3 regions of the Leuconostoc mesenteroides subsp. mesenteroides ATCC 8293 genome follow, and region 2 is predicted to be linked to each of the others. Evidence: riboswitches for the same ligand, from Rfam matches in the RefSeq annotation. Region 2 holds a riboswitch; each other region holds the start of a gene.
What was found. A riboswitch is a leader RNA that binds a small molecule or an ion and turns the genes downstream of it on or off. The one in region 2 is predicted to bind lysine.

Region 1: linked by a shared signal. The riboswitch ahead of LEUM_RS09010 (amino acid permease) and the one ahead of lysA (diaminopimelate decarboxylase) in region 2 are both predicted to bind lysine.
Region 3: linked by a shared signal. The riboswitch ahead of alr (alanine racemase) and the one ahead of lysA (diaminopimelate decarboxylase) in region 2 are both predicted to bind lysine.

The regions. Positions count from the first base shown of each region.
Region 1 is NC_008531.1:1,817,302-1,828,119, reverse strand. It holds gene LEUM_RS09030 (peptide ABC transporter substrate-binding protein) at 1-433, shown strand, start outside; gene LEUM_RS09025 (metal-dependent hydrolase family protein) at 461-1,693, shown strand; gene LEUM_RS09020 (LCP family protein) at 1,740-2,918, opposite strand; gene LEUM_RS09015 (hypothetical protein) at 3,418-4,071, shown strand; lysine riboswitch at 4,089-4,256, shown strand; gene LEUM_RS09010 (amino acid permease) at 4,330-5,769, shown strand; gene LEUM_RS09005 (universal stress protein) at 5,826-6,269, opposite strand; gene LEUM_RS09000 (replication-associated recombination protein A) at 6,661-7,947, opposite strand; gene LEUM_RS08995 (DUF1694 domain-containing protein) at 7,954-8,328, opposite strand; gene LEUM_RS08990 (MDR family MFS transporter) at 8,423-9,652, opposite strand; gene LEUM_RS08985 (ABC transporter substrate-binding protein) at 9,763-10,818, shown strand, end outside.
Region 2 is NC_008531.1:632,662-643,479, reverse strand. It holds gene LEUM_RS03295 (ROK family glucokinase) at 1-271, opposite strand, end outside; gene LEUM_RS03290 (YqgQ family protein) at 433-639, opposite strand; gene LEUM_RS03285 (rhomboid family intramembrane serine protease) at 636-1,319, opposite strand; gene ntdP (nucleoside tri-diphosphate phosphatase) at 1,427-1,996, opposite strand; gene recX (recombination regulator RecX) at 2,047-2,850, opposite strand; gene dapB (4-hydroxy-tetrahydrodipicolinate reductase) at 2,940-3,662, opposite strand; gene dapA (4-hydroxy-tetrahydrodipicolinate synthase) at 3,662-4,528, opposite strand; gene LEUM_RS03260 (N-acetyldiaminopimelate deacetylase) at 4,531-5,685, opposite strand; gene dapD (2,3,4,5-tetrahydropyridine-2,6-dicarboxylate N-acetyltransferase) at 5,685-6,386, opposite strand; gene lysA (diaminopimelate decarboxylase) at 6,388-7,680, opposite strand; lysine riboswitch at 7,764-7,932, opposite strand; gene LEUM_RS03245 (fructosamine kinase family protein) at 8,019-8,861, opposite strand; gene LEUM_RS03240 (hypothetical protein) at 9,045-9,590, opposite strand; gene LEUM_RS03235 (VTT domain-containing protein) at 9,628-10,302, opposite strand; gene LEUM_RS03230 (amino acid permease) at 10,425-10,818, opposite strand, start outside.
Region 3 is NC_008531.1:1,905,565-1,916,382, forward strand. It holds gene LEUM_RS09425 (amino acid ABC transporter ATP-binding protein) at 1-405, opposite strand, end outside; gene LEUM_RS09430 (ABC transporter ATP-binding protein) at 589-2,388, opposite strand; gene LEUM_RS09435 (ABC transporter ATP-binding protein) at 2,372-4,153, opposite strand; gene LEUM_RS09440 (YdcF family protein) at 4,242-5,249, opposite strand; gene LEUM_RS09445 (aspartate-semialdehyde dehydrogenase) at 5,337-6,431, opposite strand; gene alr (alanine racemase) at 6,441-7,553, opposite strand; lysine riboswitch at 7,651-7,819, opposite strand; gene LEUM_RS09455 (NAD(P)H-hydrate epimerase) at 7,945-8,610, shown strand; gene LEUM_RS09460 (Rrf2 family transcriptional regulator) at 8,695-9,147, opposite strand; gene LEUM_RS09465 (YhgE/Pip domain-containing protein) at 9,201-10,818, opposite strand, start outside.

The sequences.
Region 1 (10,818 bases), 850 kb from region 2:
TGGGGCGTACATTCAATATGCTGCTGAACACACTTTTAAGGGCATTAGCATTAATACAAAGTATGTTCCGCATTCACAAGTTGTCTCAGAAGTGTTAAAACAGGATTTTGATATGGTAAATATTGGTTTAAGTGTTAATGTACCGGATGCAGCATATCCATTGGCAATTGGAAAAACCGGATATGGATTGAATTTTTCAAAGGTCAGTGATAAGACATACGATGGGTATCTAACAATGGCAGCGACACAAGTAAGTGATACTAAAAAACGCTATGAAACATTACAGGTCGCCAATGAATACTTCACCAAAATAAAAGCATATATGGTACCGATATATCAACCGGTGACAGCCAACGTTGTTACCGATAAAATTGGTGGATTTAAAGGTAATAGTTTTCATTCGCCAGCATATCAGGATATGTATTGGAAATAAGATAATAAATAAAGGCAGGATTAGCAAATGACAGAAACTAAATATTATAATTTTAATGGTTTTAATTCAAAAACAGGTAATTTTGATCCACAATGTTATGCCATTGTGGATGATGAAACAGGACGATATACTGAAGTCGGGCATGGTGAAGGTCCTAAATTGGGACAGAGCGTTGATGTGGGTGAAAAATATATGATGCCTGGTATAATTAATACGCACATTCATGTTGACTCTGATGTGAATTATGAATTTGGAAAAACTAAATTTGGTGTGGATAATGAAAACGAACATGTTCGTGCAGTGATTGTGGCAACCCACAATATGAAAACGATGTTACGTCATGGTGTAACAGTTGTACGAAATGTTGGAACAGCACGCATGACAGATATTGAAATTGCACGCATGCAGCGTGAAGGCAGTGTAGAAGGACCAATGATGATTGCTAGTGGGGCAGCTTTTTCCATGACTGGTGGGCACGGTAGTGGTGGAGGAGGCATTGAGGTAGATGGTGTTGATGAAGTGCGCAAGGCAGTACGGCAAGCTATGAAAGAAGGCGCTCAAATCATTAAGTTTATGGTGACTGGCGGGGTGAGCGCTGGAGATTTTGAAAATCCCAATCAAGTTCAATTAAATGAAGACGAGGTACGAGCAGGTGTTATTGAAGCACATAAAAAAGGTATCAAAGTTGCGGCACATGCTCAAGGGGCTGAGGGAATTAAGATTGCAATTCGTGCTGGTGTTGATTCCGTTGAACACGCATTTCACATTGATGATGAAGCAATTGATATGATGAAAGTAAATGGGACCTTTGTAGTTCCAACAATGATTGCGATGAAGCGTATTATTGATCGGCCTGAGGAAGTTCCGGCATGGATGATTGAACGTGCGACAACGCATTGGCAAGCACATCAGAAGAGCGTTGCACGAGCTGCCATGGCAGGAGTTAACATTGCCATGGGAACAGATGCTGGTACACCCTTCAATGGTTTTGCAAATGAGAGCGCTGTGGAAATGGATATGATGGTTGAATTTGGTCATATGACACCACAACAAGTTTTACAATCAGCTACGATTAATGCAGCTAAATTGATGGGAATTAGTGATAATTATGGGATGATAGCAGTTGGGCAATATGCTGACTTCATCGTAATTCAAGAGAACCCAAATGATAATATAAAAGCTATTCAGGAAAAAGATAAGTGGGTATTTCAACATGGGCAACCCGTGGTATTTCATCAAGAAGAGAACATCATTTCATAGATAAATGAAAAACGTAAAAAAGACGCCTTTAAAGGCGTCTTTTTATTTAATTTGATGAATCATCAGAATCTGTTGATTCATCATCTGCTGGTCGGAGAGAATCAGCTATTGTTTGTAGAGAACTTGGTATGTCACCACCATATGCTGAGCCGGTGGAAGCGTGCTTTAAGCCAAGTGCTTTACGAGCTAAGTTAGTAACGCGTTGCTTTTCTTTTTGAGTAACAACTTCATATGAAACGTTGTTCCCTTCAGAATCAGGATAACTCGTGCTGACACCCTGAATATGCTCGGTGACAATATTTTTTGCTGCATTAATGTATTTGCTAGCAATTGTCGTTATATCTCCAAATGACAAATCAGTTTGAACATTTGAACTCATTGTATTCATAAACTTTGTATTTAACAAACTTGAAACATTAGCTGACTTTTTGATCAAACCTTCTAATACCAATCGTTGACGTTTTTGACGCCCATAGTCACCATCTGGATCATCGTAACGCATGCGCGAGAATGCAAGGGCTGCATCACCAGTCATGACGTGCTTGGTTGCCGACCAAGTGACCCCATTATCATCAGAATGTTCATAGCCTGTGCTTCCCTTGTGGAAACGGTATAGGTTTGCACCGTAAGCATGGGCTGTTTCCTGACTATAAGTGAAGTCAATGGGGGACTTAACAGAAATTCCCCCAACTTGAGTAACCATTTTTTCCAAGCCGGACATATTAACTAAGGCATAAAAATCAATAGGAATGTTTAAGTAAGATTCTACAGTTTTAATGGCAGTTGCCGTTGAACCATAGGCGTAGGCTGCATTTATTTTTTGAGGGAAAGTACTTTCGTACCCCGGAATAGAAACCATTGCATCACGAGGGATAGAAATCATTGTTGTTTTTTTTGTCTTGGGGTTAACAAGAAGCAACATCATTGAATCGGTACGTCCTTTGTATGTACGTCCTAATTCACCGGTATCCGTTCCAAATAACAAAATAGACAAGGGCTTTCCACTTTGAACAACGCTTGAGACGTTTCGGGATTTAGTGACGCCACTGCTCTTGTATGTTTTATCAATTGCTGATTTAGTATTATGGATAGCCATCCAAGCAAATGTGCCTGACACGATAAGTAAGAGACCGACAATAAGCAAGATAATATTTCGTAGTCTGTGACTACTTTTTGAATAGCGATCAATTCTGGACTTAACTGCAGTTTGTTTATTTTTTTTCATAACGGTCTCTCGATTGTTTTGGCCAATGAAATATGGCGGTTTGTAAGATAATAAAGACAGCTACCGAATTTTATCGATATACTGCCATTTTTGGGCAACAAAGGCAAAAGGCTTGAAACTAACGATCAATCAAAAAATAGTAACCAGTGTTCTCACCATATTTTGAGATTATTCATCTAGCAATAATTCATCTGCCATGTATAGATATTTAAGGGCACGACTAAAAATATCGGCAAAAAACCAACTGATAGTAATGATATCGGACCAAGTTAAAGTCAAGATTAAATTTTAACCATATCAGCTTTTTTTTATAATTATATCTCATATAATGCTACAATTATTAAGAGCTATAAGCAAATGAGTTTGTAGAAATTTAATATTTGGGAGAATGTGAGTAAGCGGGGTCAATTGAGCATATTGAATATCATTGTCGTCATAAAACTATGTTTTTGTCAGTACAATTTGAATGTGCTTATCCGTATCATCACAATTATAAACAATGTTAATTCCACCGGATAAATTAAGAAAAATTTTAATCATTACCTTTGGCATTATTTTTGTTTTTTTAGGTATTCAAGTTAGATTTCATATGATATTTATGCAAGTTCTGGACGCGACTACAGATTTTGCAGTAAACAATATTTTATCGTTGAAAATACCCCTATACTTAGGGTTAGGTAATCTTTTTTCCCATTATTGGGTCGTCATCCCATTGATAGCGGTTATGGTAGCATTTCTTTATTTAATAAATTACAAAATCGCTGCCTGGTGGTTTGCCATTACACAATTGGTTGCGATGTTGCTGACATGGGTTATTACAATTATTTTGCGCATCCATTGGCAGGATGGTCCTAAAATAGGTGAAACTATTCCTAACTTATTGTTGGTGTGGTGGTTGCAATTGCTCTTACTACTAGTCATTATTATGCCACATTTGGTTAAGTCGAGAAAAATTCAAGTGATGATCAATATTTTAATTGGTTTATTTTGGTTATCAATTATGTTAGCCCGTATTCAATCTCATCATATGGCATTGACTAGTGGCTTGGGAGCAATTACCTTTGGTTATTTTTGGTGGCAGTTTAGTGCACAACAATATTATAAACGGGCGCGACATTGGCAAAAGGTACTTGAAATTGACGGGCGCGTGTAAGTGTGTTATTATTTTCATATTGTCAAAGAGGTTGCAGCCAACATGAGTCACATGAATGAGTCCGCCAGGATGTTGAAATCATGTAAAAGGGAAGGTTGCCGAAAGGGTTAACAGGCAAGATAACCTTTGGGCTAGTGATTAAGAGTTGCTAGACTGTCGCAGAAATGCGGTGCGCTTTGAAAAGTGATTATATAATGACTTTTTAAACCTCTTCCTGTTTGCTAAGGAGAGGTTTTTTTATTTTGAGAAGGAGATTTTATGTCTGAACATAAAGGGCACATACAGCGTAATTTAAAAACGCGCCATGTGTCAATGATTGCATTAGGTGGTTCAATTGGAACGGGCTTATTCGTAGCTTCGGGAGCCACTGTTGCGCAAGCAGGTCCTCTGGGTGCTATTGTCGCTTATTTAGCTATTGGTGTGATGGTTTATTTCTTAATGACTTCGCTGGGTGAAATGGCTACTTATTCACCAACTTCAGGTTCATTTTCCGACTATGCTGGTAAATATGTTGACCCAGCATTGGGATTTGCCATGGGATGGAACTACTGGTTTAATTGGGCTATAACATTAGCTGTCGACATTGTGGCAGTTGGCTTGGTGGCTGAATTTTGGTTTCCAAATACACCAGGGTGGATATTTTCCGCGATTGCTTTATTACTTATCTTCTTAATTAATATTTTTTCAGTTGGAACTTTTGGAGAAGCTGAGTTCTGGTTGTCGATGATTAAGGTAGTAACTATTATTGCCTTCTTGATTGTTGGTCTGGCTACTATTTTTGGTGTAATTCATTCTGACATCAATGTCATGAAAAACTTGTCGGTCGGTAATCACGGATTTGTTGGTGGACCTCAAGCTATCTTATCAGTATTCGTTGTTGCTGGATTTTCTTTTCAAGGAACTGAGTTAATTGGTATTACTGCTGGAGAAGCAGAGGATCCTGATAAGTCAGTTCCCAAGGCGATAAATCAAGTGTTTTGGCGTATCTTATTGTTTTATATTCTGGCAATTTTTGTCATTTCCGCTCTGGTTTACTATAAAGATCCGCGCTTGTTGAGTTCTTCCACACAAAACATTGCGGTCTCACCATTTACAATCGTATTTAAAAACGCAGGAATTGCTTTTGCGGCTAGTTTAATGAATGCAGTTATCTTAACATCAATTGTTTCGTCAGCAAATTCAGGTTCATATGCTTCTACACGTATGTTGTATGCTATGGCGCGTAAAGGGGATGCCCCTAAAATTTTTGCCAAGCTTTCAACTAGAGGGGTTCCAGTTGCAGCCTTAGTATTAACTACTGCGATTGGGTTATTAGCATTTATTGCTAACACCAAAGGGGGATCAGTTGCTTATACTTGGCTGGTCAATGCTTCTGGGTTAACTGGATTCATCGCTTGGGTCGGCATTGCTATCTCTCATTATCGCTTCCGAAGAGCTTATGTGGCGCAAGGAAAGAGTCTGTCTGATTTGAAATACAAGGCTAAGTGGTTCCCATTCGGTCCACTATTTGCGCTAGTGATTTCTATTGGTGTTATTATTGGTCAGGATCCGGACAGTTTTGCCCATCTAAATTGGGAAAAAATATTTGTGACCTACTTATCAGTTCCTTTGTTTGTAATCTTATACTTTTGGTACAAGGTTTCTCACAAAACGAAGCTAATTGCTCTAAAAGATGTTGATCTAAAACAATATAAATAAAGACATATAAAAAAGACACTACATCATTGTAGTGTCTTTTTTATATGAGCAATAACTTAACCGCGAACCACTAGGACGTCAACTTTAGCAGATCTCGTTACGAATTCAGTAACAGAACCAATAACTAAACGTTCTACAGCATTTAATCCAGTTGCACCAATGACAATCAAATCAGCATTGACTTCGTTAGGTACATCTTTAGCGATTAACGACTTGGGTGAACCATATTCGATTAGATAATCGACATTTTTAACACCAGCTTCAATTGCCTGTGCTTTGTATTTTTCTAAGCTTTTACGCGTTTCATCTGAAACTGCTTCAACCATTGTATCGTCAAAACTAGCCACATTTTGAAATGCACGGGTATCGATAACGTTTAAAATTGACAAGATGCCTTCATCACCAGCATCCAAGGTCAGTTCAATCGCGCGCGTTAATGCAGCTTCAGATTCTTTTGATCCATCCATTGGTACTAAAATCCTATGATAATTTGCTGTCATAATAACATCCCTTCTTGCAATATGCAATGCGTTCTTCTATACCTCTAGTATAGCGCTTTCATAATAAAATTAATAGTATGTTCTTTAACCTAATTAAACACTGATTTTAATTTATACAAAAAAAACGCCCACAAATGTGGACGCACGGGCTTAGCCCGGAACACTCAATTGATACCGTTAATCGCTACGCAGATTTTCCTCGAAATTATCGAGGTGGATGGTTCATCAAGATTGTCAGATTACCGAATGAAAGGGCATATCTTCTAAGTCCTGAATTCCCAACCGAAAATAAAAGTTGTAAGGAAAAAGCTGATGATGTAGCAATGCGTATATCTGAGGAATTCATATAGTATTATAACGCGAAAACTCGTTAACTGAAAGACTTGACTTTTTAGTTTAGCCCGTTTTCTTGTCGCAATTTTAGTGTCTGATAGACATCAAATAATTGTTGTTCAATTTTCGAATTACCTTTAGGATGAAAATACTGAGTGTTTGTCATTTTATCTGGTAAATATTGTTGAGCTACCCAATCATTATCATAGTCATGCGGATATGTGTAATCTACACCGTGATTCAACTCCGAAGATCCCTTATAATGTGCATCTTTTAAATGATCAGGTATATCGTAAGATTTGCCATGACGAACATCACTAATAGCCAAGTCAATTGCTTTGTAGGCCGAATTAGATTTAGGTGAGAGAGAAAGTTCAATAATAGCATTGGCGATCGGAATTCTGGCTTCTGGAAATCCTAGTGTTTGCGCGGCTTGAATAGCAGTTACTGCCCGCTGAGCTGCCGGTGGATTTGCCAACCCAATATCTTCGTATGCAATAACGGTAAGTCGGCGTGCTAAAATCGGTAAATCACCGGATTCGATAATGCGGGCAGCGTAGTGTAACGCCGCATCGGTGTCGGATCCGCGAATTGATTTTTGTAGTGCTGAAATCACATCATAATGCGCATCCCCATCTTTATCTGCTGATAATGCTTTGCGTTGCACAGTCTCTTCAATGATTGGCAAACTGATATGAACGACACCCTTTTTATCTGCTTTTGTTGATAAAACCGCTAATTCTAAACCATTTAAAGCACTGCGTAAATCACCATTTGTTGCTCGCGATAACTGTAACATAGCGTTATCATCGAGAACGATATTGTATTGCCCAAGGCCTTTTTCTTTATCAGCAATGGCTCTTTTAACAGCGCTTGTGATATCTGTTTCACTTAGACTGTTAACTTCAAATATTTGCGTTCTAGAACGAATAGCTGGTGTGACATTAATATAAGGGTTTTCTGTGGTCGCACCGATTAATATAATTGCTCCGGACTCCAAATGTGGTAGTAAAAAGTCTTGTTTGATTTTGTTTAAGCGATGAATTTCGTCTAGTAACAAGACGACAGTCCCTGACATTTTTGCTTCTTCGACAACGATTTGTAAATCTTTTTGGCTATCGGTAGCAGCGTTTAGCATGCGAAACGCATATTTTGATGAACCGGCAATGGCACTAGCTATTGATGTTTTACCAGTACCAGGCGGCCCGTACAAAATCATCGAACTCAGCCGATGAGCAGCGACCATGCGCCAGATGATTTTGCCTTCACCAACTAAATGTTGTTGGCCAACAATCTCTTCAATTTTTGTGGGGCGCATACGGTACGCTAGCGGTTCTTGTGTCATAAACGTTTATCCTAAGTAAATGTTATCTACGTTGACAGCAGTATTAGCGGCTAGTACCACTGCAATTGGATCTTCTTGATGTGCGGATTTTGTAGAGTCGGAAAGCAAGGTGAAACTATGTTTGCTCTGCGTTGCTAAACCAACATACGTTGAAAAATAGTCGCCGGCAAGTTGCTGATCAATTAGAACCTTGCCAATGCTATGTGATTTAAGTGATGCGGCAAATTGTGATTGGATGTTTGAATTGCCCAATTGAGATACCTTAATTGCGACAATGACACGTTCTCGGAACGTGCCAAGATAGCGGTTTTGCTCATCAGGGTTAATTTTTGGGCTGCCATTACCAAGCTGTTCTTGTTGTAAGCGTTCATTGACGTCCATGATTTTCTCCATTAATATTTGATACTTCTATTATACGTTATCTTAGTCGTTAATTTGTACCTAAACTCTCAGTCAATGAGGCGCAATGCTAAACCTACATGTTGCTTTGGTTATCTGGTATTAAACGTAATGCCCAAAGAGTTAAGATAATCGCTCCTAATCCCAGAAAAATAATCGCGGTAGCTATACCAAACGAACCAAGAAATGGTGCGCCAATCAGCATTGATGATGCAATGACTTTTCCTAATTGAAAAATTGAACCATTAAAAGCAAGGTAGGCACCACGTTTATTTTCTGGCATTAAATCGGCTAATTTTGATTGACGTGTTGGGACATACATCAATTCACCAAAAGATAATATGAAGCTTGAAAAAATTAATAAGGGTAGCGTGTTGACGTATGCTTGCAGAGCGTAGCCTAACGTAAATAATGTAGTACCCATTACAAATATTTTTTTCGTGTTGCGATTAGTTATCCAACGAGATATTGGTGCAGTAAACAAAACAATAATAGCTGTATTAATGCTTGTCAATAGACTTAACATTTTTACACCATCAAATGATATACCTAACCATTTTGTATGGATAAAACTTTGTACCAAATGAATGGCGATAAAGTTAGTGCGTTGAAACTCAACACTAAGTAATAAGATGCCACCTAATGTGAAGATAACAAAACGAACATCGCATAATACAATCTGGTAACTATGAAATACAGACTGAAACCCAACGTGACATTTTATATTAACCATTTGTTCATGGGTTTCAGTAATTAAATATTTGGTCAAAAGTAACGAACTAATATTTATGATGACTAGAATAGTAGTAAGTAATAAGAAATGCCGTTCAAATAACCAGCCACCAATGATCATCCCAACCATCAATGCCAGGTTATTCGCCCAATAATTGATGGCATACATAAAGGCACGTGTTTTTTCAGTTGAGACGTCGATGAGCATTGCTTCACTAGCTGGGCTAATCAAGCCACTAGCAATATTTCCAAGAAACATCATCACGAAGGTAAGCCAAGGAAAATGATAAACGGGTAGATTAGCACAGACAATACCAATAGAAGCCAATAACTTAATGAACTCCCCAAAAAGAAGTAAACGTCGTCTCCCAAATACATCCGTTAAGTATCCACCATAAATGCCAGCTAGAAAAGAAATGATGATATTTATCATCATTAACACACCGGTGATTTGTGCATTGTAAGCATGAAAAAGGTAAATCGACATAAAAGGAAATATGAGAGAACTTCCGAGGCGACTTAAAAATTCAATTTGGATTCTTTTTCTGATGTTTGGATGTAAATTTTTCCACATATTGTTTATCCTACTTTCAAACGATATGTTAAGATTATAAAATAGACATCTAGATATTAAAATGGACATCTATATAGAAAAATGTCCACTTTAAAAGGTGAGTGAAATTAATGATTGACCAGACATACTTTGATTTACGAATGACATATCAACAAATTGGGCAAAAACTAACTATCAGTATTTCTGAATTAGCTAAGTTTTGGTCGATATCAACAAAGCAGGTTAAACGTCGTTTACGCGCTTATGAAGAGCAAAAACTTTTGCATTATTACCCTGGACAGGGGCGTGGACATCTAACGCAAATCATTTTTCAAAGTAGCTTCAGAGATGAGGTGATTATGGAGATGAAGCAAGCAATTGTTACTGAGGACACAATAACGATTTTCTACTTGCTAAAATTATCAGTACCTGCCAGCTGGCTGGCATCTTTTCGGGGAAATCTCACTAATTTTTTAGGCATACAAACGTATAGTGAAAATAAGCGTGTTTTAAGACAGCTGGCGACACGTCCTATTACTACCTTAGATCCTGTTCAAGTGGCCATTCGACGTGAGTATCAATTAGTTTTGCAGTTGGGAGATACATTAGTTCAATTCGATGAAGGATTGAAAGCTGGATTGGCTCACCATTGGCAGTCAAATAACGATGCCACCGTTTGGACGTTTTATTTGCGCAAAGGGGTACGATTTCATAATGGGAAAACGATGACAGCGGTTGATGTGAAACGCACGTTTGAACGAGTTCGAAATGAAGTGGGGGAATCGTACTGGCAACTTGTTAATTTAGTGGATATCATCTTGCTAGCAGATGATATTGTCCAGTTCAAATTTTCAGCACCTGAACCCTTATTCGTGAGATATGTTGTTGATGCAAAATATGTTATTGTTGATTGTGATGTTGAATTTGATGAAATTCATTGGGTGGGGACAGGTGCATTTCAGGTGACGGAAAGTACTGATACGACGTTCAAACTGGCGGCTTTTGATGATTATTACGGGTTGCGTCCGATGATAGATGAAGTAGTTTATTATTTAGTAGATGACTGGAAAGTTGTGTCAGGTCTCCTTAATCCGGCGGATTACGGCAATCATGATTATGTGAAAAAGAAGCATACATTTCCTGGTGCAGAGTTTATCATTTCCAACTTAAAACGCCCAACAATAATT
Region 2 (10,818 bases):
TTAAGTTAAAGGCGCCTGTGACTGTACCTGTTTCACGGTTAACAGTTCCCGGTGTACCCATACCAATACCAATGATGCGTTCTTTATCCAATTGGTATAAGTCTAAATGATGATTAATGGATTCAACGATATCTGGAACAATGTGTGCACCATCATCCAAAATGTTTGTTTTAATTGACCACTTTTGTTGAATTTCACCTTGATCAGTTAAAATTGCAAACTTGATAGTTGTACCACCAAGATCAACGCCAATAAGTTTATCTTTTGCCATGATTATTAAAGTGCAAAGCGTATTTCTAAAGACAAATTAACTGCCTTATATGATGATTAATCAGCGCAATGCATGTTTCCTCCATAAAATTTATTACTTACATATTTTAACAGAAAGTGCTTACATAGTGCAAGCGTTTTCATCATTTTCATTAAATGTTTTCAATCACTTGGATTTTCGACTTCCATTGTGTGTTCATGTGATAAAATTAACTTAATTGTTGCATAATCTTTTGCATTTAAAATGTCAGTTTTGTAGAGATTATCTACTTCTAGTGCTGCTAATTCGATATCCCACAGACGCTTACCAACGTGAATATACACACCGAATTCTTTTAAATATTGTAATACATCATAAAATGTTTTCATATTCTTAAACCTGCCCAAAAAGTTAAAATAATCAGCAATATTGTTATAGCGCCCATGATTAAGCGCACTCGAATAGCGTATTTCCCACTGCGCCCATAGAAACCAAACATTACCGCAAACATCATCCCACCGATTAAGCCACCGATGTGCCCCCATATATCAATATCCGTTGATGAAAATCCTGTGACTAAATTCAAAATGACAAAGAGCCCCAACATTGTTCCCATCGACTTAACTTGCGGATCTTCTTTAAAACGAATGGCATACAAAATTAGTCCACCAAACATGGCAAAAAGTGCTGTAGATGCACCTACAGAAACACTCGACGGCGCCAATAAATATGAAAAAATATTACCAATAATACCACCAAAAAAATATAGTCCAAAAAATTTTGTACTGCCAAATGCTCGTTCAACAAGTGGTCCAATAAACCATAAAGTGATCATATTAGTGACAATGTGTAAAAAACCAGCATGGAGAAAAACCGGCGTTAACAATCGCCAGTATTCATGTTTTAACTGGATATATGGTCCCCATTTTGCACCCATATTAATTAAGAATTCACTATTCTCCGTCGTTCCACGGCTTAATACAAGCTCAATTAGGAATACAAAAGTAGTTACCAAAAATATAATTGTCGTTATCGGTGCTGTTTGATATTGTTCTTTTAATGCCTTCATAACCTTTATTTTAACAGATTATGATTTTTTATGTTTTGTTGTGTGATAAATGAATTAACTTATTCGTATGCATCAGAAAAAGCATTCGACAAATCGAATGCTTTTTCTCAACGACGATCTTTTAACCGCTGTTGCATCAAATATTGATATCGTGTATACCAAACGTCAACATATCCTTGTGAGAATGGTCCAGAACCTTCGTTTATCCAATCAACCAAAATTTTGACATGAGCTTTCAAAATTTTATCGATTTCTGGCGGATAATGCCACTTTTTACTATGAGCCGCATATTCATCTGCATCCAGTAAATGTTTGACGCCATCAGGAAAAACTTTAATATCTAAATCGTAGTCAATATATTTTAGCGCCTCTTTGTCGAGTACATACGGAGAAGCTAAATTACAATAATACGATACACCATTATCGCGAATCATCGCAATAATGTTAAACCAATATTTCTTATGGAAATAAACAATAGCAGGTTCTCGGGTAACCCATCGTCTACCATCATCTTCCGTTACCAAAGTGTGATCGTTTAGGCCAATGATAGAATTTTCACTGGTCTTTAGTACCATGGTATCGCGCCAAGTTCGATGCAACGAGCCATCATGCTTATAGCTTTTGATCGTGATGAAGTCACCTTCTCGTGGTCCACGACTGGGTCTATCAACGTTCATAACGCTACCTACTCTTCTAACACCGAATTCCTATTTAATTGTACCACATTTCAATCATCTGCAGATACTTCTAACTCATGAATTACCACATTAATTAATTCGGCATTATAACCTTTCGTATACAAACTATTTTTAGTTTTATATATCCTTTGACTTGGTACTTCGTTACGGTAGCGTCGCCAGCTTTTTTCCGCTTGACGCTTGATATTTTCTAACTCAATTTCATCGTCATTTTCTGTAATCACCCTATCAACAACAATCTCTGCAATATCAAAAGAGAATCCTTTTGTGGCTAAAGCTTGTACAATTTTTTGTTTCTTAGCACGAGTTGATTCTCTTTTGTATGTGGTAGCAGATTTTAAAGCAAGTTTCTCTGCAATTTCAATTTGCTCCTCGTGAGTATAATCAGATAATGCTGTTTCGATATCATCATCATTAACACCTGCCTGCTTCAAATCCATCTTGATAACATTGGGTCCCTTAGGACTAATAATTTTTTTTGTTGAAACATAGTGTTGCGCATAATTTAAATCATCGATATATTTTTGTTCATATAATTGTGCAACAACTTCATCCTGAATACTTTCAGATACCTCTTTTTCACTCATTTTCTGTTTCACTTGTTTGACTGTGTGCAATGAGTGGCTAAGGAAGTTAAGAGCAATGCTTAACGCCTTGGCAATGGAATCATTATGCTTAATTTCTGCAATTAATTCGTCATCTAATTCTCGCCCTTTCGCCAAACCAAATTTAATGAGAACACTTTCCGCCACACCAAAAGCGAATTGATTATCTAGATCAATATTATAGCGACCCGCTTTTTTTTGAATTGAAATTTTAGTTATCTTTTTCATAACTCTATTGTACGATAAATATTGCTATTCACATGTATTTTAAAATAAAAAATGATGCTAATACTGACATTAACATCACAATTTTTAAATTAAATAATTTGGTCTAATCCGATGACAACACCGTCTATATTTTTCACAGCTTCTATAGCGCGAATTACACCTGGTACAAAGGCTGATCGACTTGTTGTACTTTGGGTCAGCGTTAATTGCTCATCCACACCACCAAAATAAACGCTTTGCTGTGCGATATAGCCAGGTAACCGTACAGCATGAACTGGCACACGATCAATCTGTTCGCCGCGAGCTGGCGCTAATTTTGTTGATGTAGGTTCCGCAATGCGGGCTTTTGCAATCAATCTTGCTGTTTGCTTAGCCGTTCCAGATGGTGCATCCACCTTTTTAGGGTTGTGCGCTTCAATAATTTCTGCATCAGGAAAATATTTGGCCGCTAACTGTGAGAATTGCATTAACAAAACCGCTGATAAACTAAAGTTAGGTACAATTAAAACGCCTTTTGATGACTGTTCACGCAGTATTGCTACTTGTTCATCAGACAAACCAGTGGCACCAATCACTAGCGGCATGTTGTGCTCGATTGCGTACATTGCATTGTCAAATACAGTTGCTGGGGTACTGACATCCAGCCAAATATCTGCTGCCACATTAATATCTGATAAGGAGGTCCATACAGGTACCTTACTCTCATGTTGATGACCACTCACAATACCAACAATTTCATATTCTTCATTCAAGTTATCTTGAATAGCTTGGCCTAATTTACCAAAACCACCAGCTAAAATTATTTTTGTCATTATTTCTCCAATAATTCATTCAAATGTAATTTTTCTGCGTCACTTAAAGGAATAAGAGGCAGACGTACAGCTTCACGTACGAATCCTTTTTCGGCTAATTTCGTCTTAACTGGAGTTGGGGAAGGGTAAGCAAATAGGGCATTCATTCGTGGGGTTAGGTAACGTTGCAAACGCCCAGCTTCGCGCCAATTACCTGCATTCATAGCAGAAAACAATTCAGACATTTCGTCACCATAAAGATGTGAAGCTACCGAAATTGTTCCAGCACCGCCGACGGTGTAAGCCGAAAGAGTCATTGCATCTTCACCAGTATAGACTGCAAATCCAGTGGCCCCTTCTACCTCTGCTTCAACAAATTCAGTTGATGTTGTTTCCTTAATTGCATTAATATTAGGATGTTGAGCTAATTCAATCACACTATCAACCGTGAGACCGACCACCGTACGACCAGGAATGTTATATAACATAACAGGCTTTTCGGATGCATCAGCGATAGCTTTAAAATGTGCAATCATACCAGCTTGACTTGGCTTATTATAATACGGTGTTACTGCCAAGATGCCGTTAATATGCTCGATTTTGCTTAAAGCTTTGGCTGCTTCTACGGATTCCTTTGTATTATTGGAACCTGCATTAGCAATTAAAAGTGCACGATTACCAACCTGTTTTGCAATAAACCGTGTCAACTCTACTTTCTCTTCAAAAGACAGTGTTGGAGATTCACCTGTTGTTCCTGCAATCACAAATCCTTGCGAACCATGATTTAACAGGTGTTCAATTAATTTCTCTAATGACTCATAATCAATCTCATCGTTTACTGTAAAAGGCGTAATAATTGCCGTAATTAAATTAATTCCTTCGTACATGCTTATTCTCCTTGTGACATTCGCCACTCAATAAAATCTTTCAAAGCATTAAATCCTGGCAACAAAGCTGCTTCATCGATGTTTAACTTGGCACTGTGCAGTGAATGATTGTCATTAACACCCAGCCAAAGCATGACACCAGGAATATGTTGCAATATGTAACCAAAATCCTCACCTGTCATCGCAGGTTTTGCTTCTTCAAAAGCAATGTCTTGACGCTGTTCCATGAAACTCAGCAAATTGTTAGCTAAGTCAGGATTGTTTTCAACAGGCAAATAACTTCCTGTTTCAAGGCGAACATTAATCTTGACATCATTTGCCAACGCCACACCTTCAACGATTTGGCGAATTCGTGTTGTCATTTTATCCAAGCCATCTTTGGTCATACTACGAACTGTTCCGGCAAGATGCACCGTGTCTGGAATAACATTATTTGTAAAGCCGCCGCTAATCATTCCAAGACTCACTACACCACCTTCTATCGGATCAACGTCACGCGATACAACAGTTTGTAACAACATAATTAATTCAGCCGAAATGACAATTGGATCCTTACCTAAGTGGGGATAGGCCGCATGACCGCCTTGCCCATGGATGTCAATTTCGAGCTCGGCCGTTCCAGCAAATAAAGTGCCCGCTAAGGTACTCAAAGTTCCAGCAGGTAAATTAGGCTGATCATGAATGCCGTAAAATTCATCAGGATGCCACTCACCTTCAAAGATTCCTAAATCAACCGCTAATTTGCCACCACTTTTTGACTCTTCAGCCGGTTGGAAAAAGACAATTAAATTGTCTTTAGGTTGATGCTCACTAAAATACTGAACTAATCCCAAAGCTAAAGACATGTGAACATCATGACCACATGCATGCATAACACCTTTATGTGTTGATTCAAATGGCAATCCAGTATCTTCTGTAACTGGTAGCGCGTCAATATCAGCACGATATCCTACCGTCCGGCTTGGGTCAGTCCCAGAAAATTTCACAAGCATTGCGGTAGGTAATTCTTCTACTTGACGTATTGTCATAAAATTAGTTTGCCAAGATTGAATCTTTTCTAACAAATAACGATGCGTTTTAAATTCCGCTAAAGCAAGTTCTGGAATTTTATGTAAGTCACGCCGATAGGTTTTCAAATCTTCTTCATTAACTGGCATTATAAGCCTCGCAATGCGTCAATTAACGCAGTCTTTTGTTGCGTCTTCGAATCAATCTCCTTAATGACTTTTGCAGGAACACCCGCAACTACTGTATTGGCTGGTACATCCTTTGTGACAATCGCTCCAGCCGCAACTACTGCGCCGTCACCGACCTGTACGCCTTCAATAACGACGGCATTAGCGCCAACTAGAACGTTATTTCCGATGCGAACAGGTTGGGCAGATGCTGGTTCAATCACACCAGCTAATACCGCGCCAGCACCAATATGAGAATTTTCACCAACAATGGCACGGCCGCCAAGTACAGCACCCATATCAATCATTGTGTTAGCACCAATCTCTGCACCAATATTAATCACTGCGCCCAACATAATCACCGCATTGTCACCAATTTCAACTTGATCGCGAATAATGGCACCTGGTTCAATGCGAGCATTAATTTCTTTTTTATCAAGCAAAGGAACGGCAGAGTTACGTGAATCATTTTCAATAAATACATCTTCTGATGGTAGATTCTTAATTAACAATTCAATTTCAGACCAGTCGCCAATTAATTGTCCAAATGACTCATCTCCAAATTGTTGCACAGTATCTGGCACTTCAGTTGCCAATGTACCTTTATATGTAACTTTTACTGGGGTAATTTTTTTTGCATTTGCAATGAAATTAATTAGTTTTTGTGCTTCGTTTTCAGCCATGTTATTTATCTCCTAGAGTATAATCCTGATCTAAACTGATCATGTGTTCAAAAGTTTCACGTTCAACAACGACTTGATGTTGACCATTTTCCACGAAGACAACGGCCGGTCGTGGATTTCGGTTATAATTTGAAGCCATTGCATACCCGTACGCACCTGTTGCAAGCACAGATAAAATGTCACCAGGTTTTGTCGCCGGTAATTCTTCCTGCCAAACCAATACGTCACCTGACTCACAATATTTACCAGCAATCCGCACAATTTCTTCACTTTTAGCATTTGGTTGATTGGCTAAAACCGCTTCGTAATTTGCTTGATAAAGTGCTGGACGAATATTATCTCCCATACCACCATCTACAGCCAAGTAATTTCTAATTCCTGGAATATCCTTACGCGACCCAACTGTATATAGGGTTTGTCCGGCTGGTCCGACAATCGAACGACCAGGTTCAATCCATATTTCTGGCATTGCCCAATCGTACTGTGTAGCCTTTTCTTTCAAAACACGGATAATAGCATCCGCAAACTCGTTTTCTGGCAAAGGTTGATCCTCATCAGTATAACGAATACCAAATCCACCGCCAGTATTAATGACTTCTGGTTGCCATCCCCATGAGTAAGCAGTATCTGCTAATAGTGCTGCATTTTTCTCAAATCCAGTCACATCAAATATTTGAGATCCAATATGCGCATGTAAGCCACGCAAATGAAGATGGTTATCTTTTATTGCAATATCATAGGCCTGCTTCGCTTGACCTGTTTGTAAATCAAAGCCAAATTTACTATCTTGTTGACCAGTACTAATAAATTCATGAGTATGAGCTGAAATTCCTGGTGAAATACGTAGTAAAATATCTTGAATAACATTTTTTTCCGCCGTAATTTCTGACAGTAGCTGTAACTCAAGAAAATTATCAACAATAATTGTTCCCACACCATTTTCAACGGCCATCACAAGTTCATCATAACTCTTATTATTACCATTAAAACTAAGATGCTGAGTTGGAAAATCAGCTTTAATTGCTGTGTATAATTCCCCACCAGACACGACATCAGCGTGAATATTTTCTTGAGCTGCCACCTGATAAATTGCTTTAGTAGCAAAAGCTTTACCAGCATAACTCACTACATATGGGACATTTTCTTGTTCAAAGATACGCTTAAACGCTCTCATTGTCTTACGAATAAGTGTTACATCGTAAACTGCTAACGGCGTGCCATATGTCTTTGCCAGTTCAATTGTATCAACACCATCAACTGTCAGATGTTGCTTTTCATTTATTGGATACGTCATCATTTCCCCTTGAATTACACAAAAAAACCCTTTGATAGGTTCGCAAAACGGACTTATCAAAGGGCATTGTTAGCATTTTTGACAGTTTCCATAGCTCACCGCATCTCTGCGACAGTCTAATAGCTCTTAACTATTAGCCCAATCAAGGTCATTTGTAGACACCCTTGATTTCGGCGATATCCCCTAAGCTTACTATCAATTGCTACAGCAACTCCGGTAAGTGTATTGTCAATCGCGACCTCTATGTGAAATAATTTTTATTCTGTCATTATTATGACTGAATCATTATTGAATGTCAAGGTTTTTTCGTCTAATTCTTTGCTAGCAATCATGTGATTTTAAAAAGACGTTAATAATTTGTTCATCCGCGGTGCATAAATATCACCAAAGCGTGTAAAGTGCATTAGTATATAATAAAACTCATACCATTTTTCACGTTTTTGCCAGCCATCATCCAATGGCCATTCTTGCATATATTGATTATAAAATGACGGACTAAAGCCGGCAAACACTCTTGAAATCGCCAAATCATATTCCCGATCACCGTAGAACACGTTAGGATCAATAAATACAGGTTTACCTTGATCGTTAAACATAAAGTTTCCTGCCCAGAAATCACCATGCAGTAGTGATGGTTGAACTGTTTGCGCGTGATTATCATTTAATATTGTTTCACGTAAATTACTATAGTGATCACCACGTTGGGTCAGCCAAAAATTATTTTTTTGCGCTTGTGCCATTAGCGGATCCAAGCGTTGTTTCACAAAGAATTCAGCCCAAGAAGATTGCCAAGTATTATTTTTAGGCACAAAATCTACTAAGTTATCACTATCAAATCCAAACTTTGGCGCTGTAGCTTGGTGCATTTTAACCAGCGACTTTGCTAATTCTTGTTGTGACCCATTTCCTTGATTAATCCACGTCAAGACTAAATAGGCGTGCCCTTGTAACTGTCCCTGTGCTAAAACGGCTGGCACAGTCACCTCTTCCCCCAAAGCCTTCAAGCCAGCAACTTCATGATCAAAAAAACTTGCTTGAGCATTTTGTTGAATCTTTAAAAAATAGCGCTGGTTATTCGAATAGATTGAAAACGCCTCGTTAATGTCGCCACCACGTACCTTTTCTAAGTCGTGTGGTTTTTCAAGTCCCAAACGAGTAACAAAATCGTTGCCTAAGTCCATATTATCCTCCAAAATTTATTATCGGAACAAAAAAACACAATTTCCATTATGAAAACTGTGTTTTTGGCAAAATAATACCCTTATTATCGACAAATTTATTCAATTGTCTCACAGGTATTATCATCTGATTGTAGTGTATCATAATATTATACAGACGTCACTACTTTGTGTACTTCTCTATTGTTAGCTGATGACTGGTAAATTGGCTGCAATTAAATCGTTAGTTACATCCACAAATTTTTCATCGTTCAAACGCAACAAACGCCAATCGTATTCCCTATCATTATCAAATTCATCAATATATGGTTCAAACTCACCTTCAGTTTGTAAAATCAGATAGCCTGCAAAAGCATCCGAAAATTCACTTTCAGTGCTAATAACACGTACTAATTGATTATTAGAAAAAAATCCGATGGCTAACTGATCATTATTCCACTGCCCTTCAAAGGCCCACTTTAAAGTAATCCAATCTGAAAGTGTTATTCCTAGGTTCAATAGATAATCCACAGATAAACGAATGTGGATTGGATGCTTGCTGGATTGAGAGTCGATTCCTTGAGCATCCAATTGAGAAGAGAAGATGCCACTTAATGCCTCAAAATCACTCACACTGGGTACTTTTTCTTCATTTTGCCATGCTTCAACAGTTTCAACTTCAACATCTAGTGCATCAGCAATCTCTATTGTTGAAATTTTAGTTAATTCTTGTAGTTTTTTTAAGTTATTCATAGTTATAATTATACAGAAAAACCGCCATGAATGGCGGTTATTTCGACATTATTTTTTTCTGTTTCTTTGCAACCATTGCTGAACGAACGACACCAATGATTGTTGGCATTAATGTGACCAACGCAATACCTAAAATAATTACAGAAAAGTGTGCTTTAACAAATGGAATATTTCCGAACATATAACCAGCACCGGTTGCAATTAAACTCCAAGAGAACGCAGCAATCAAACTATTGCGTAGGAAATGTTTGTATGAAAATTGGCTGATACCAGCCACAAACGGTACAAATGTGCGGACAATCGGCATGTATCGCCCAATGATTATTGCCGCAGCACCACGCTTTTCAAAGAAAGCTTCAGCTTCTTTGATATGTTGTTCTTTAATGAAACGACCAAAGAAACGATGATGTAAAATTTTATAACCACCTGTACGACCAATCCAAAAATTGACTGAGTCACCAATAACAGCTGCTAAGAAGAATACAATCATAAATACCCAATGATTAAGTCCGGCATTTAGCCCAGCAGGCGTAGCAGCAATAGCTCCTGCAGCAAACAACAGTGAATCTCCAGGTAGAAACGGCATAATCACACTGCCAGTTTCAATGAAAATTACCACAAATAAAATCAAATACGTCCATAAACCGAACGCTTGCACAAGATTACCAATATGGACATCAATGTGCAAAATAAAATCAATTAGAAATGACATAAAGTTCCCCTAAAGTACGAATAGTAATATTTTACCACACATGTGAGCATGTCATATTAAAATATACCTTTTCATCCCTATTGCGATTTTAATTGCCTTCTAACCAGAAAAATTACGGTAACTTACTTATTTAATGCCTGTTTTGGTTGTTTCATTGAAATACAGCCAAACACGACCATCCAAATGGTAGCACCAATTGCTGGTAGACGAGATTCTGGATTAAAGAAAAGCGTAATAAATACAAAACTGAAAAACAGAATTGCCAATGGCACTAACGTCTTAGGTGCTATGACAAGAAAGCCATCAGGCATGTAACTATCTGACTTGCGATACTTCATGTAAGCGAATAATATGAGTACATAAATCATCAAAAACAAGTCCGTCGATGCGCTTGTCACAAAACTAAACGCATTTGTGATTGATGGAATAACCGAGATTAAGGCCGAAAAAGCAACCATTAATGATGTAACCAGTACAGCATTCACTGGTAATTGTGTTTTTGATGTTTTTCTAAAT
Region 3 (10,818 bases), 770 kb from region 2:
CATATTAGCTGCCTTATCTGCCAAACCAACTTTATCCAACAAAGCCATTGCTGTAGACTTATTTTCGTCTTCACTACGCTTCAAAACTAGACGTGGTGCAAGCATCACGTTTTCCAATGTTGATTTATTATTGTACAAATTAAAGTGCTGAAAAACCATGCCAACGTTTTTACGGATACGATTGATATCGGTTTTAGGATCATGTAAATCAAATCCATTGACCAGAAGCTTACCTTCTTGTATTTCTTCTAGTCCATTAATTGCACGAATCAAAGTTGACTTTCCAGACCCTGAAGGACCGATAAGAACAACAGTCTCACCTTCATCAATTTTTAAATTAATGTTCTTCAAAGCATGAAACTTCCCATAATATTTCTCGACGTTTTTAAATTCAATCATTGACATGACTTAATTCTCCTTTTTCTGAGCGTGTACACCGCAGTGCACACGGTAGCAAAAACTAGCCTAACATAAAATCTAAAACTAGTCTCTTCTAATTACCATTTTACGCATACTTAGTCTGTTTAGTCAAAGCTGTATGTGAGGTTTTATAACAAGAAGTTATAGCCATTCACTGTGATATTTGACTTATACCGCTATCCCACTTTGTGCGCCTTGCAATCGATAAAGGTCATAATACCTTCCACGTGCTGCAAGCAGTTCATCATGGGTTCCACGTTCAACGACCTCTCCTTGATCCAGCACCAAAATTAAATTAGCATCTTTAATAGTAGAAAGTCTGTGGGCAATTGCGATCGTGGTTCGATCTTGACGCATTTTAACCAGTGAGTTCTGAATTTTTGCTTCTGTTTCCGTGTCCACGTTCGCAGTAGCTTCATCCAATATTAATATTTTAGGATTAGCTACAATTGTGCGTGCGAAACTGATCAGTTGTTTCTCACCAGCAGAAAAACTGCTTCCTCCTTCTTGTACTTTAGCTTGATACCCGCCGTCCAAATTTTCTATGAAATCGTCGGCACCCACAAATTCAGCTGCTAATTTAATTTGTTCATCCGTAAGACTGTCATTGTACATACGAATGTTAAACGCAATATCGCCATAGAACATGAATGGGTCTTGTAACACTAGTCCCATTTTGCTGCGTAATTTGTCCATCGCAATATCACGAATATCCTGACCATCAATCAAAATTTCACCTGATTGAAAGTCATAAAAACGCATTAATGTATTAATGGTAGAACTTTTTCCAGAACCAGTATGTCCTACCAAGGCAACCGTATCACCCGGGTTTGCAGTAAATGTTAAATCTTTTAGGATTGGATGACGACCATCATAGCTAAAATTAACATGCTTAAATTCAATTTTTCCATCAGTGATGTCTCCCTTAGCATTCGGGTTTTGCGCCGGAGCATAAGTGTCGTTACCGAGGATGCCAAGGATGCGATATCCTGATACTAAACCTTCTTGGAAAGGACTGAATAAATTCATAATACTTTCCAAGGGGCCAAAAATATTGTTTAAATAAGTAGTAAATGCATAAATAGCACCTGCTGAGACAACTGTTTGTATGGAAAGTTCACCAAAATACCATAAAACTAAAACCGTCGCACCACCTAACAACATGTCAATCATAGGTTCTAATAACAGTGCGTCAGCCTTGATCATTTTAAAACGAGCATTAAAGTACTCACCATTAATTTTGCCGAATTCTTTTTTAAAGCGATCCTCTTGATAAAATTCTTGAATGATATCAATTCCGGTGACACTTTCAGCAATTTTAGCATTCAATGCCGACAAACGTTCGCGCATATGGCGAAATAGTCGTGATGAAAAGCGTTGATAAATGATAATACTAGCCACAATGAATGGTACAACAATCATCATAAGGAGGGTTGCATGCACATCAATTGTCCACATGCCAATATAGGCACCAATCATACTCATCACAGCAAAGGTAAGTTGCATAAAGAATCGCCAAAAATCTGTCAACGATGCCGTATCATTATTAACCCGTGTTACCAGTGAACCCGCAGGCATTTCATCGAAAAATTTCATACCCAATGTGTGTAACTTTTGAAATACGCGTAATCGCATATCTTCTAAAGCATATTCACCAGCCACAGTGAAATAGTAGGCATTCAAAGCATCTGTCACAGCTTGCAACACGCGAATAACTGCCACAAAAACAGCAAAACTAATCGTAATTCTCAGCGGAACACTGCTTGTTTGATGCAAATAAGTCGTCATATAGTAAGCAATGACTCGTGGTGCAGCAGCTTGTAATAGCGCAAAAGCCGCGCCAATTACAAGTGCCACGATAAACATTGACCGAAACGGTTTTGCCATTTTAATCAACGTCCAAATAACATGCAGTTGTTCTCTAACAGGAATATTTTTTGCCCAAACAGAATTATTTTTTTCTGTCATCATCATCCCCCTTTCCCTCTAAGTTTTGTTGAAACGTTGTTGCTAATTGTTGTTGCTCATACATTTGGGCATACCATCCTTGTTGCGCAATCAGTTCTTCATGTCGACCACGTTCAGCAATTTCACCGTGGTCAAAGACTACAATTTCATTAGCATTCATCACGGAACTAATTCTGTGAGCAACAATAACCGTTGTTTTCTCTTGCCGGGTAGTTTTTAAAGTATGCAATATTTGTTTTTCCGTCCGTGCGTCGACGGCCGACAAAGCATCATCTAAAATTAAAATTTCTGGATCGATAATTAAGGCACGAGCTATAGCCAATCGCTGCTTCTGACCGCCCGATAAACTTACACCATGTTCGCCAACTTGTGTATCGTATCCCTCCGGAAAGTTCAGGATATCTTCATGTAAGGCCGCCATTTTAGCAGCATTTTCCACTTCCTCTTGTGATTTATTGACATCAGCAAACCGGATATTATCTCTTACTGTTGTTGAAAACAAAAAATTTTCCTGCGCAACATAGCCAATCGCTCTGTGATACGCACTTAATTTATAATCTTTAATGTTTTTACCAGCAAAACTAATTTGACCAGTATAACCATCAAACTGGCGCAGCAACAGCTTGATTAAGGTTGTTTTACCAGCACCAACACGCCCAACAATACCGACAGTTTCGCCAGCACGAATATTCAATGAAATATCTTTCAAAACTTCCGATTGATCATCTGGATATTTAAACTGATCAATCCGAATAGCAACATCACCATGTGATATGCTATCATATCCCTGCTCATCTTCAACAATTGATGATTTTTCAGATAAAATTTCTTGGACACGCATATATGAAGCATTACCACGTTCCAATACGTTAAACAACTGCCCTAAACCAAACATCGGCCATACAAGTAACCCTAAATAAGTTGAAAATGAGACAAGCTGCCCGATTGAAATTGAATCATTCAATACCAACGACCCACCATAAGTAATCATCACAACATAACTAATTGTCATCACCAGCGTAGCCATTGGTCCAAACAAGGAGTCAATGGCGGCTACCTTTTTATTGATCTGAATCGTCTTTTGTATTTCCTCATCAAAAGCATCAACATCTTGTTTTTCTTGCCCCAATGTTTTAATAGCTTTAATTCCAGCTATCGATTCTTGAGACTTGTTTGATAATCGTGAAAAGGCTTCTTGAGATGATGTGAATGCACGTCGCATTTTAGGTGATAAATACCAAACACCGGCCGCCAATAATGGTAAAGGTAAAACACCAATCAACGTCAAACGCCAATCAACCACAAGGGTCATTGAAATAACCGTAAAAATAATAATAACAATCGAATCAACTAGCATCAGTACGCCACCAGATGCCACTCTCTGCACTGCTGACAAATCGTTCGTCGCATGTGCCATTAAATCTCCCGTACGTCGACGCTGATAAAATGTAGTATCCATTTTCAAATAGTGATCAAACAATTGTTGCCGCAATGTTTTTTCTAATAGTGCCGAACCTTGGAAAATATGTGTAATCCACGTATAACGAAATATGTACATCAACACAGAAAAAAGCAAAATACCACCAGCATAGAAAAATAGCTGATGCATCGTCATTTGTCGGGATACTATCACATCAGTGAAACGACCGATTAACGCTGGGGACACCATTTGTGATACTTCTGTCAGAAACAAAAAAGTGAGCCCCAACATATATAGTCGTTTGTGCTCTTTAAAGAACCACATTAATTTGCCAAAAATAGTCATAAGATTCTCCCAGACTGTATAAATCTCCATAATTCATTAAATCTATCTAAATAATATACCATATTTAAAAAGATTTTTTATATTTTATTCATATAAAATTAATTAAAATTACCATCGCACTGCTAACAAACCACACAGTACCATATATAATGTGCTGTTTTGGATTTAAGTTCATCACGCCAGCAAATTCTCTCAAAAACGCTATACCACGGTACGGAAACTGCGTGTACCCTCCTCGGCCTTGCGCATTAACTCCTTGTTTTTTCGCGAGTAAAACACCACGAAAAACATGATACTCGCTTGTATAAAATGTGAATGAACTGTTAGTTAATTTAGCACTATTCCTCAAATTTTCATATGTATTTCTAGAATGTTCTTCCAATATTGTCTTTTCACAGGGAACATTTAGTCTTTTTACAGCAAAGTCTCTCATAGCTTCTGCCTCAGAAACTAATTCATCTTTCCCTTGACCACCCGAAAAAATGATAGTTGGGTACTCTGACATTTTGGTTGCATCTTTAACAGCTGCCTGAATACGATTACCAACAATTCGACCAACATATTGTCCATCAACTAACCCACCGCCTAAGACAACAATCGGACCATGGATTGGTCGTTTAACGACCAATCCATACAAGATACTACTGCTAATAAACTGTAAAAATTGCCAAAGAACGTACAGTGACAACCATGGGATAACAACGAGAATGGGTTTTAAAGATATTGAAAACCCATCATTCAGAAGCCAAATGCCAATATCAGCAATAGCATACACAAGCAACACTAGTGGGAAAACTAACTGATGCAGGCTATGTTGCCATTTACGCCAACTTTGAAAACTGTGATAGGCCAGTGTAATCACCAAAAACAGACCCGCAATATTCCCCCATTTAACGAACAGCTTAGCTTCATTAATTATATGAACAACTGATATACTTGGAAACTGAATCACCTGCAGACTAATAAATAAAAAAATCACAATAATCAATACATAAAATCCCAGTCGTAAACTTGCTGGGTTGATCCTGATTTGATGCCAAAGTAGCCAAGAAAAAATACTTATAGCTAAAGTTAAAATTGTTAGAATTGCTATCATAAAGCTATTGTAACACGTTGCTTTTACACACAGTTGTGCCACCGCTTTTTGAGATATAAAAAGAGCGCTGAACGCTCTTAAAAAAATTTATGCTGTGACAAACTTATTTGCTGCGTCTTCTGGGACTCTGACCAAGTCTAAGTCAACAAGACGTTCTGCAATTTGCACTGTATTCCAAGCAGCACCTTTAAGCAGGTTATCTGAGACAACCCACATATGGAAACTATCATCATTTTCCAAATCGGGACGCACACGGCCGACGAATGTTTCGCGTTTTCCTTCGGCATTAATTGGCTGTGGGTACAACTGTTCCTTTGGATTGTCTTCCAAAACAACTCCTGGGGCTTCACTCAGAATCGCTTGAATATCAGCGGCTGTCGCTCCTGATCCGGCATCCGTTTCAAAATAAACAGTCTCGCCATGACCAATAGGAACAGGTACCCGGACCGCTGTTGCTGTCACTTTAACTGCTTTAGAATTTTTATCACCGAACATAATTTTTTTAGTCTCATGAATCATCTTCCATTCTTCATGAGTGTAACCGTCTTCTTCAAAAACATCTATTTGTGGCAGTAAATTATAAGCTAGGGGATAATGATGCTTAGCACTTTTAACCGGCAAAATCTCAGCATGCATTTCTTTACCAGCATTGTGGGCATCAGTTTCTGAAACTAGCTCTTGCCATGCAGATTGTCCCGCACCAGAAGCAGCTTGATAAGTTGACACGATAACACGTGTCAAACCATATTTAGCTTTAATGGGCGCTAGAGCAACAACCATTTGAATCGTTGAACAGTTAGGGTTGGCAATAATTCCTTGGTGTTGTTTCAAATCTGCTTCATTAACTTCAGGAACAATTAACGGGACATCATCATTCATTCGCCATTGGCTTGAATTATCAACAACCACAGCGCCGCGTTTCACAGCTTCGGGTGCAAATCGTGCTGAAACTGAACCACCACCGCTAGCCAAAACTAAATCAACCCCATCAAAACTTTCTGGAGTTGCTTCCTCAACAACCACGTCTGTACCTTTAAATTGAAGTGTCTTACCTGCTGAACGTGACGAAGCAAGCAATTTTATATTCTTCACGGGAATCGTTGATTGCTCTAATTGTTCAATAAGTCGTGTGCCCACAGCACCTGTTGCGCCAAGAATGGCAACACTATATTCTCTAGTCATTATCTTCTCCTAATCTACTAAAATACGATGTATTCTATCTTGTAGTCCTGTTGTGATTTCCCAGGGCGCCAAACCTGCAAACTGTGCAACGTCCTCGATTGTATTCTCTAAGTCTCCATCTTGACCAATAAAGGTTACCGTTGTACCTTCTGGATATTCACGAGGCAAACGTATCATTAACTGATCCATTGCTACTTGCCCTACAATAGGGGCGTATTGACCGTCAATAATAACCTTAAACCCCATTAATTTGCGTAGCCAACCATCCCCATAACCAATAGGAACAGTGCCTATCCACTCGTTTTGAGTTGTCGTATATTTGTGTGAATAACTAATACCTTCACCAGCAGGTAAGCGTTTAACAAAATTCACCTCGCTCCGAAGGGCCATGACGGGTTTCAGGTTACGTCCATCTGCTAGTTCACCACGAGAGGGCTCAATCCCATAAAGCACCGTTCCTACGCGGACAACCTCATGGGGAACCTCTTCTGCGTGATACATTGCAGCACCCGAATTAGCAACATGATAATACTTTGGTTTTGGCAAGTCATCCGTCAATTGATGCCAACGTGTTAATTGCTTTTGGAAGTACCTGGTATCTGATGAATCAGATTCGGCAAAGTGCGTCGATAGTCCAACATATTCAAACTTATCAGCATGATCCAAAACAAACTGTATCGCTTTCGATAAAGTTTCACGATCTCTAAACCCAATTCTACCCATGCCAGTATCGATACCTAGTGTAACAGGTAATCGCTGTTCACCAGTTAACTGATGTTCTGCTTTCTCCAGCCAGTCCAATGAAACAACAGTTGCCATGATATGCTGGACAGCCATTAGTTCAACATACTTTACCTGTGAAATACCTAAAATTAAAATTGGTGCGGTTATGCGCTCATGCCGCAGTGCAATAGCTTCATCAAGAACAGCTACACCTAAGCCATAAATACCTCCTGCCACAGCAGCTTGAGCCATAGGAATCAAACCAAATCCATAGGCATTTGACTTAACGGTCAAAAAGACTTTGTCTGCACCTGATACATTTTTAACGGTCGTTATATTATGTTCAACAGCGCTCTTGGAAACTTCAAGACGTGTTGGACGTGTTATTGCCTCTACCATATGTTAGCCCATTCACAGATATCTATGAATGCATACCTCCTCTATTAAAAAATCCACAGCGCACAAGTAGCAGCCATGGATCCCAATTAATTGCAATCTATAACATAGCACCCCGCTTACGCGACAGTCCAACGATTTTTCACCGATTGGCCCAGCTACTTGGTGTCACAGCACCAATGCTTCGGCTACATCCCCTTTAACCTGTTTCATTGTGCCTGTAAGCACTCCGCAAGCGACTAATGTCAGCAGCAACCTCTATGATTCTTAAATTGTTATTATTGTATTCTAATTTTTTTTATTTGTCAAATTCAATATTTTTGCGCTTGTTTGATTGATAACACTGTCAAATCACCGTATAATGAATTTAATAACTTATGAAATGATGGAAACTATGACGCGACTTGTTACAGCTACAGAAATGCAGCAAATAGATAATTACACGATTGAGACTATTGGTATGCCACAGGATGTATTAATTGAACGGGCCGCAATGGCAGTGCTTGATGTTATCGGCGCCGGTAGATTCGATTTGAGTCATGTGTTAGTACTAGCTGGTCTTGGTAATAATGGTGCTGACGGCGTAGCAATCGCTCGTCTCTTGTACGCTCAAGGCGTAAATGTCTCATTACAATTTGTCGGAAACGTTAGCCGTGCGAAAGACAGTGTGAAACGGCAACTGGCAATCATTGAAAAGCATGGCTTAGTTCGTTCTGAAAAAAGTGACTTTAATGAGGCAACTTTAATTATTGATGCGATATTTGGAGTTGGATTGAACAACGTTCTACCTGAAGGCTTACAAAAAATGATTAAAGCGGCCAACCACATTGATAAACCTGTTATTGCTGTTGATGTTCCTACTGGTATTGATGCAACAACGGGAGAGGTACGTGGCGCTGCTCTTAAAGCTCATACTACAGTCACTTTCGGCTTCACAAAGGTTGGTTTAACGCAACAGAATGGTTGTTACCTTTCCGGAAATGTTATTTTAAAAGATGTCGGGATGCTTATTCCAGATGATTTTGAATTCAGTTTACAGGAGACGCTACCTGTTGCATAGAATATAATACTTCACAATATAAAAACAGTTTATTAATGCCAGGTTGGCATTAATAAACTGTTTTTTTAGTCAATATGTGTCACTTCATCGCCAATCAACAATTTCTTCTCCTTCTTTAGCAAACAATAACAAATCAGCAATTGATGTACGTTTTAACCGTTTCTTAAAATCTTTTTCTGCTTCATAGACAATAGATAGAACTTCTTTTGTTCCTTCAGCGACAGCAGTTTTGGCAGGAAACACGCGATCTGCCAATTGGGTAGAATGAATAAAGCTATCTTCTCCTTCAATCGCCTCATAAACATCCAATAACGTAATATCATTGGTATTACGAGCCAATTTGAAACCACCTTCCTTACTAGCGATCGCTTTTATTAAATTTGCAACAACTAATTTGCGCATTGTTTTTTTTAAGTACGATTCAGATACTTCTAAGTGTTCACTTAAAACATGACTTTTAACAGGTAAGCCATCTTTTTGCAAAGCTAACATAACCAAGACAACCAAACTTTGTTCAACTGCACTAGACATTTTCATTTATTTTTCCAACTTCATTTCTTTATGTACGCAGTCTGCCGACTGCTTTTAAATTAATGCTTAAAAGTTAACTGATTATGGTTTAATTTCATTTGGTACACAAACCATGTTAGTACCATTGATATCACTCCTAAGGATAACAATACAGTTAAGTCTGATGCAACACTGCCACCCATAGAAATTGTTTCGCGGAAGGCATGGACAGAGTAACTCATTGGCATCCATGGATGAATTGCCTCAAAAAAGCTGTTTGACAACTCAATAGGATAAGATCCTGCACTAGCACTCAGTTGTAATACCATCAAAACCAGCATAATCCCTGACCCTAGTTTACCAATTAGCACATTAAACAAGACAACAAACTGATTGAACCCAAAGGATGCTGCTAAGGCTACAACAAATGTCATCGCTGGCCGCTGCGCTTCCATGCCATCCACTAAGAAGAGTAAACCAGTCATAATCAGTGCTTGTCCAATAAAAACTGGCGCATTAATTAACTGCTTATTAGCCCACCATGTGAAACCATTTTTTGGCTTTTTAGAAACCGTCATGAAATCAAATATGGTCGTAAATGTGATCATACCAACAAATAACCCAACAGACATCATATATGGCGCCATTCCAGTTCCGTTGTTAGGAACCTTTGATAAATTAGATGATTTTTGCTTGACTGGCTGTGATAATGCTACCACATTTGATTTCTTATTGTGTATAGCTGACAATTTCACAGCACCATCAGCTAATTTATTCGCTAAAGTGGTTGCACCAGTACCTGCCTGCTGTAAGGCCTCACTAGCTTGATTTTCACCAGTAAGTAACTGTGTCGTGCCATCATTTAATTGCGAAACACTACTATTAAGTGTATCGTTTTTGGCGGCTAACTGTCCAAGTCCTGTAGTTAATTGAGATGATCCTTGCGCTAGCTGCTGAGCACCTGGTACTGCTTGGTTAGCTATTCCTTGGCTGACAGTAGTTAAGCTGTCATTTAGTGTTTTAATGGCTGTTTGCGCGCCTTGAGTGGCAATGGATCCTTGTTGACCGAGTTTCTGTAATTCTGGAATTTCTGCCTGCAACGCTTGTAATTGTGGCAACATAGCTTTTAATGTAGTTAATTGATTTTGAATTGTAGTGGCTGCTGTTGCACTTGATTGCACATTTTCAGCCAAATCACTTAATGCTGCTTGATATTTAGCAGCAACAGTAGGATTTTCTTGTAAAAATTTTTGGAAATCAGCATCTTGAGCTAATGCTTTGAAAGCAGCTGCGTCTTTCCCAGCGCCAGTTAATCCAGCTGACAGCTTTTCGGACGCTTCGTTAAGCTTTGTTGAATCAACAGTTACCGTTGGTGATTCAACCTTACTTAGTTTTTGCAAGCCCTGTGTCAGTTGCGTCAAGCCTGTATCAAGCTGCTTTAAATCAGCCGCCTTAGCACTTTGCTTTGTATTAATCTCGTCAGAAACCTTTTGGAGCTGTGTGGCAAGTTGTTGAGCACCTGAAGTTAACTGCTGAGCACCAGTATTAGCGGACGACACGCCATTTGTATACTGTGACAAGCCCGTTGCCAACTGTGAAGTACCAGTTTGGAGCTGTGTTGTACCATCTTGCAATTTTTTAGTACCATCTTGTAATTGTGATAAACCACTCCCAAGTTGTGTAGCACCTTTAGATCCC